One region of the Thalassospira sp. ABL2_045 genome, then DNA from elsewhere that is predicted to be linked to it. Evidence: riboswitches for the same ligand, from Rfam matches in the RefSeq annotation. Region 1 holds a riboswitch; the other holds the start of a gene.
The links. Region 1 has a riboswitch for glycine ahead of ACXAIA_RS10440 (L-serine ammonia-lyase). Riboswitches for the same ligand answer to the same signal wherever they lie in the genome.
Positions count from the first base shown of each region.

Region 2: linked by a shared signal. The riboswitch ahead of gcvT (glycine cleavage system aminomethyltransferase GcvT) and the one ahead of ACXAIA_RS10440 (L-serine ammonia-lyase) in region 1 are both predicted to bind glycine.

Region 1 covers NZ_JBSWYV010000006.1:34,348-37,761, forward strand. The annotation lists gene ACXAIA_RS10435 (dihydrofolate reductase family protein) at 1-147, opposite strand, end outside; gene ACXAIA_RS10440 (L-serine ammonia-lyase) at 310-1,749, opposite strand; glycine riboswitch at 1,819-1,941, opposite strand; glycine riboswitch at 1,945-2,050, opposite strand; gene gpmI (2,3-bisphosphoglycerate-independent phosphoglycerate mutase) at 2,323-3,414, shown strand, end outside.
Region 2 covers NZ_JBSWYV010000001.1:866,873-870,286, forward strand. The annotation lists gene ispH (4-hydroxy-3-methylbut-2-enyl diphosphate reductase) at 1-701, opposite strand, end outside; gene ACXAIA_RS03925 (hypothetical protein) at 960-1,517, shown strand; glycine riboswitch at 1,621-1,718, shown strand; glycine riboswitch at 1,722-1,829, shown strand; gene gcvT (glycine cleavage system aminomethyltransferase GcvT) at 1,858-3,000, shown strand; gene gcvH (glycine cleavage system protein GcvH) at 3,069-3,414, shown strand, end outside.

The DNA.
Region 1 (3,414 bases):
GATCAACGTGCCAACGGAGTCCAGAAAGTCATCAAAGCCGAATTCGGCCGGGTCATATTCACCCAACCAGTCCACCGCACCATTGGCGCGCGCAATGAAGCCATCCAGACTGACCGCGATATAAATGCGGAACAGTTTTTTGCTCATGTCTATGTCCAACCGATATTGGGGTCTTTGCCCCTATTTTTAATCGGCAAATCATAGCAAAACACCAACCACAAGTCGCAAGAAACAATCGCAGCAAACCGGGTCATTTCCATGACACATGCGAAAAAGCCCGGCTTTCTGCCCTATTCTTAAGAATTGGGTTTAGCACTCAACCACGTTGACATTGACCGCAAGGCCGCCCTGACTGGTTTCCTTGTACTTGCTTTGCATGTCGAGTCCCGTCTGGCGCATGGTTTCGATCACCTTGTCCAGCGACACGGTATGTTGCCCGTCACCGCGCAATGCCAGACGTGCGGCATTGATCGCCTTGACCGCGCCCATGGTGTTGCGCTCGATGCACGGCACCTGCACCAGACCGCCGATCGGATCGCATGTCAGGCCAAGGTTATGCTCCATGCCGATCTCGGCGGCGTTTTCAACCTGCTCGGGCGTGCCGCCCAGAACCGCACACAGCGCACCGGCCGCCATCGAGCAGGCTACGCCGACCTCCCCCTGACAACCGACTTCAGCGGCCGAGATCGAGGCACGCTTTTTATAGATCGACCCGATGGCCGCTGCGGTCAGAAGGAATTCACGGATATTGTGCTGATTGGCGTTGGCGCCGAACTTTTCGTAATAGCGCAGAACCGCCGGAATAACCCCCGCAGCACCATTGGTCGGCGCAGTCACAACCCGGCCACCTGCTGCGTTTTCTTCGTTGACCGCAAGCGCATAAAGATTGACCCAATCAATCACGGTCAGCGGATCACGCAGGCCTGCTTCGGGCTTTTCAGTCAGTTCCTTATAAAGGTTTGATGCCCGGCGCTTGACGTTCAGTCCGCCTGGCAAAATGCCATCGGTGCGAATGCCGCGATCAATGCAGCTCATCATCGCGTCATGGACACGATCAACAAAGGCGATGGTTTCTTCCGGGCTGCGCCAGCTTTGCTCGTTCTCCATCATGATTTCCGCAATCGAGCGACCTTCGCGCTTGCAGATTTCCATCAGCTCATCGGCCGAGGAAAACGGAAATGGCAGGGTGATGTTATCGCCGGAATATTCCGCACCGTGGTCGTCGCTCGATACGATAAAGCCACCCCCGACCGAGAAATATTCCTGGGTGTGGATTTTCACGCCATCGCGGTCAAAGGCGGTAATGCGCATGCCGTTGGGATGCTGCGGCAGAGTTTCGGTGAAATGAAACACCAGATTGGTATCGCGGTTAAACGCCACCGGATACTGCCCATAAAGCTGCAACAGGCTGGTTTCATCAATCGCCGTGACCGTTGGCACGATGTCGTCGGGATCGATATTGCGCGGGCGTTTGCCATTCAGCCCCATGATGACAGCGGTATCGGTGGCGTGCCCCTTGCCGGTCAGGGCAAGCGAGCCATACAGATCCACCACGACACTGCCGGTATTTTGCAAAAGATTGCATGCTTCGAGTTCAAGGCAGAAACGATATCCCGCGCGCATCGGGCCAACCGTATGCGAACTCGATGGGCCGATGCCAATGGTGTAAAGGTCGACAACCGACAGGTTAACGTCATGTTGGGAATTGTCTTGCGATCCCGAAGAGGGATCGGTTGCGGGATTTGTCATCAAGGGCCTCCTTCACGGCTCAGTAAAGCGCTTGTTTTCGCGCTGTTTACGAACCGGTGTTTTTGCCCCCTCTGTCCCTTGACCTGAGATTATCTGCCACCGTCCGATAAATATCGGGCAACTGGCGTTCATCCTTCGGTGGAAACCATATCGCGTCTTCTCCCTGACGCTTTTTGGTTTCTCTCTCCAGAGCCTCTATCCGTGACGGTCCATCTGCCTGAGAGTGTTTATGAGGCATTGCTCCTTCGGCGCCGCACATCATGCAAATCGCGTGATATCCGAACTCTCCCGTCACGGTGCGAAATGGCATTTCTGCCACCTCAGAGGTTCACCGTCAGATTGAACACTATCTGCGTCTTTAGACACTGTCAAAAGAACTGGTTTGCATCTGCAAAATTTTCTGCGGCGGATGCTGTTAAGCACCGGCAATCGTGCTAAATTGCCCGTGTAATTCATGTACCTGTTGTGCGCGAAGGTAGACCCACCCTGCCCGCATGACGGGATTGATGGCGAAATATCCCCTAAGTCACCATATTTACGGGACATTCAGCCTTTTCCTTTATCTGTGGGGTTATGAACGTGACTGACAAGAATTCCGTAAAGCGCCCGCGCCCTGTGGTGCTGTGCATTCTGGACGGCTGGGGGTATCGCGAAGAAAGCAAGAACAACGCTGTTGCGCTTGCCAACACGCCTGTCTGGGATGACCTTTACGCCAACAATCCGACCGGGTTCCTCAAGGCCTGCGGTCTGGATGTCGGCCTGCCCAAAGGTCAGATGGGCAACTCGGAAGTCGGTCACATGAACCTCGGTGCCGGCCGCGTGGTCATGCAGGAACTGCCCAAAATTGACGAGGCGGTCAAAACCGGCACCATCGCCGAAACCGACACCGTCAAAAAGATCATCGCCAAGCTGTCCGATTCCAACGGCGTTTGCCACATTGCCGGTCTTCTGTCCGAAGGCGGGGTGCATTCCCATCAGGTACATATGGCAGCCCTTGCCAAAATCATCGCCGGTGCAGGCGTGCCGGTGAAAATCCACGCCTATCTTGATGGCCGTGACACGCCGCCGAAAAGTGCCCCCAAGTTCCTTGAGAAATTCCGCACCCTGATCGGCGATGCCAATGTTGAAATCGCGACGGTTACGGGCCGCTATTATGCGATGGACCGCGACAATCGCTGGGAACGTGTCAGCCAGGCCTATTTCACCATGGTTCAGGGCGCGAACTATGCCGATGGCCGCACAGCCGAAAGTGCCGAGGCCGCGATTGCCGATGCCTATGGCTCTGACACCACCGACGAATTCGTTCTGCCGACCGTGATTGGCGATTACGCCGGTATGCAGGATGGCGACGGTCTTTTGATGACCAATTTCCGAGCTGACCGGGCGCGTGAAATCCTCGCCGCCCTTTGTGCGCCGGACTTTGACGGCTTTGATCGCGGCACGCCGGTAAACTTCGCCGTGCAGGCCGGGATGGTCGAATATTCGTCCGAACATGCAAAATACATGGATGCGATCTATCCGCCGCAGACCCTGCCAAACATCTTTGGCGAAGTGGTTTCCAAGGCCGGCATGAAGCAGCTGCGCATCGCCGAAACTGAAAAATACCCGCACGTGTCGTTCTTCTTTAACGGCGGCGAAGAACAGGTATTTGAGGGCGAGGACCGC
Region 2 (3,414 bases), on a different contig from region 1:
CGATTGGAGTTCGAGGAATTCGGCGCGCCCAGAACCAGAATGGCATCGGCCTTTTCGGCGATCAGTTTGACCGCGTGCTGACGGTTGGTTGTCGCGTAGCAGATGTCTTCTTTTTTCGGGACCGAGATTGACGGGAAGCGCCGTTGCAGGATTTCGATGATCTTGGCGGTGTCATCAAGCGACAAGGTTGTCTGGGTCACGAAGGCCAGATTGTCCGGATCCGAAATTTTGATGGTTTCGGCGTCTTGTTCGGTTTCGACAAGCGTCATGCTGCCCAGTGGCAACTGGCCCATGGTGCCGATCACTTCAGGGTGGCCGGCATGACCAATCAGAAGGATATGCTTGCCATCTGCATGATGACGTTCGGCACCGCGATGGACTTTCGAGACCAGCGGGCAGGTCGCATCAAGATATTCAAGCTTGCGGGTTTCGGCGGCCTCGGGCACGGATTTCGGTACGCCATGGGCAGAAAAGATCACCGGAACCCCGTCCGGAACGGCATCGAGTTCGTCGACAAAAACCGCACCCATGTCTCGCAGGCGATTGACCACGAATTTGTTATGGACGATTTCGTGGCGGACATAGACCGGCGCACCATATTTTTCGAGCGCCTTTTCGACGATCTCGATGGCGCGATCGACCCCGGCGCAAAAACCGCGCGGGTTGGCGAGAACGATCTGAAGGCTGGCTTTGTCAGACATGATACAGGTCCGGCTTTCCCAATCGCGTGCGGGCGTTCCCGACGCATTTTTCAAACATTGTCGTTACATAACCCGCCTGATCATGTGGTGCAATGACTCTGCGGCAAAAGGGCCGCGTGTTGTGGCCGGAAATTTGACCTTTTCTATTCCCGCGACCCGTTGAAGCGGGTTGTGCCGACACCCGTGAGGGAATAGACTGCGCGCGGGCCGTTCGGATAAGACACAGGCCTGAAAACATTTGGTTTGATAGAGGCTTGGATGACAATCGGTAACGGACTTCGGCGCGTTTTTGCATTTGGTATGGTCTCGCTTGGCGGATTGCTAAGTGCGTGCGGCGGCGGAAACCCGTTCGAAGAACAGCCCGTACCGGTTTGCCCGGCCGCCTATCTGCCAAAGGATACGGCGAAGCTGGTCGAGTTCAGTGGCGGTGGCCGCGATCTGACCGATGTGATCGTTGAGGCGGAATTTACCGGTTATATCGGTGACTGCGGCTATGATCTGGATGACAAGGAACTTGATGTCATCATCAGCCCGATCATCACTGCCGAACTTGGACCGGCGGCGCAAAATCGTACTGTGCAGTTCGAATATTTCGTTGCGCTCCGCGACCCGAATGGCAACTTCATCCAGAAGTCGGTGTTCAACATCAATATGGCCTTTGCCGACAATCTGAACATGGCGCGGATCCGCGATGAGCAGGTGACACTTTCGGTGCCGCTCGATGATGTCTGGACGGGTCCGGATTATGAAATCTATCTCGGTTTCCAGCTGAGCGCGGAGCAACTGGAATATAATCGCCGCTTCGGAACCGATTGATTTATCGGGAAGTTTTGGCGTTTCGGGCCGGTCGATAGCCCCTTTTGGGAAAATAGGGGCTGGTCGGTTTGCGCGGAAACCCGTACAATAGAAACACACCCAAATGATCCCCGTGGGAGAGGCCGCAGTCCTTATGGATATGCGGACGCCGAAGGAGCAACCACCCCGGAAACTCTCAGGCAACAGGACCGCGCGGAGATGGGACTCTGGAAAGCAGGTGCTGTGATCAGCCTGATCAAAACGCACCTCGCCGAAGATGTAAGCAGACCGGTTTAGCCATTGGCTGTGATTCTTTCAGGCTCCGAGACAGAGGGGGAATGTGGTTGGCCAGTGGTCGGCTATGTTTCGCAACGATTGTCCCGGAGAAGGAAGAGTGGATCAACAGACCGAACTGCTAAAAACAGCCCTTTATGACCTGCATGTTGAACTCGGTGCCAAAATGGTGCCGTTTGCGGGCTATGCCATGCCGGTTCAATACCCGCTTGGTGTGAAGGGCGAACATCTTCATACCCGTGCAAAGGCTGGCCTGTTTGATGTCTCGCATATGGGGCAGGTGCGCCTGACCGGCGAAAACCGCGTGGCAGAGCTTGAAAAGCTTGTGCCCGGTGATATTGCGATCCTCAAGCCCGGTCGCACGCGTTATTCCGCATTCACCCAGGACGATGGCACAATCCTTGACGATCTGATGATTACCAATGCGGGTGACAGCCTGTTCCTGGTGATCAATGCGGCTTGCAAGGATGACGATATTGTTCATATGCGCGCCAATCTTGGCGATGGCGTATCCCTTGAAGAAATCGATGATCGCGCGCTGATGGCGCTGCAGGGCTCGGATGCGGCCAAGGTGCTGGCACGGTTTGCGCCTGCGGTTACTGATCTGAAATTCATGAGCTTTGCCGAAATCGAGATCGCAGGCGTCCCGTGCTTTGTGACCCGTTCAGGCTATACCGGTGAAGACGGTTATGAGATTTCGGTGCCCAATGCGGATGCCGAAACGCTTGCACGTAAATTGCTGGCCGAGGACGAAGTTGAGGCGATTGGCCTTGGCGCGCGTGATTCGCTGCGTCTGGAAGCCGGTCTGTGCCTGTATGGCAATGACATCGACACCACCACGACCCCGGTGGAAGGTGATCTGAACTGGATCATCAACAAGCGTCGCCGGGCCGAAGGCGGGTTCAAGGGATCTGACGTGATCCTCGATCAGCTTGAAAATGGTGCGGATCGCAAGCGTGTCGGCATCAAGCCCGAAGGCAAGGCCCCGGCCCGCGAACATACCCAGATTTTGAATGCAGACGGCGAAGAGATTGGCGAGATCACGTCAGGCGGGTTTGGCCCGACCGTCGATGGTCCGATCGCAATGGGCTATGTTGCGATCGAGTTTTCCAAACCGGGAACCAAGATCGACCTGATGGTGCGCGGCAAGGCCCGCCCGGCCGAGGTGGTTGAACTTCCGTTTGCACCGCATCGCTATTTCCGCGGTTGAGTATCCGAAATTTTGAGAGCGCGGCGACGCCGCATTGGCATTGAATTGATCAAGAGGGACAAAGGGAAATGACAAAGAAATTTTCGCAAGAACATGAGTGGATCGAGTTCGAAGATGGTGTTGCGACCGTTGGCATCACCGATTACGCGCAGCAGTCGCTGGGTGACATTGTTTATGTCGAGCTGCCGGAAGTTGGCAAAAAGCTGACCAAGGACGGCGACGCAGCCGTGGTTGAATCGGTCAAGGCCGCCAGCGACGTCTATGCCCCGCTTGATGGTGAGATTGTTGAAATCAACGAAGAACTTGATGCCAATCCGGCACTGGTCAACGAAGCCCCGGAATCCGAAGGCTGGTTCTTTAAAATGTCCCTTGCTGATGAATCCCAGCTTGATGCGCTGATGGATGAGGCAGCCT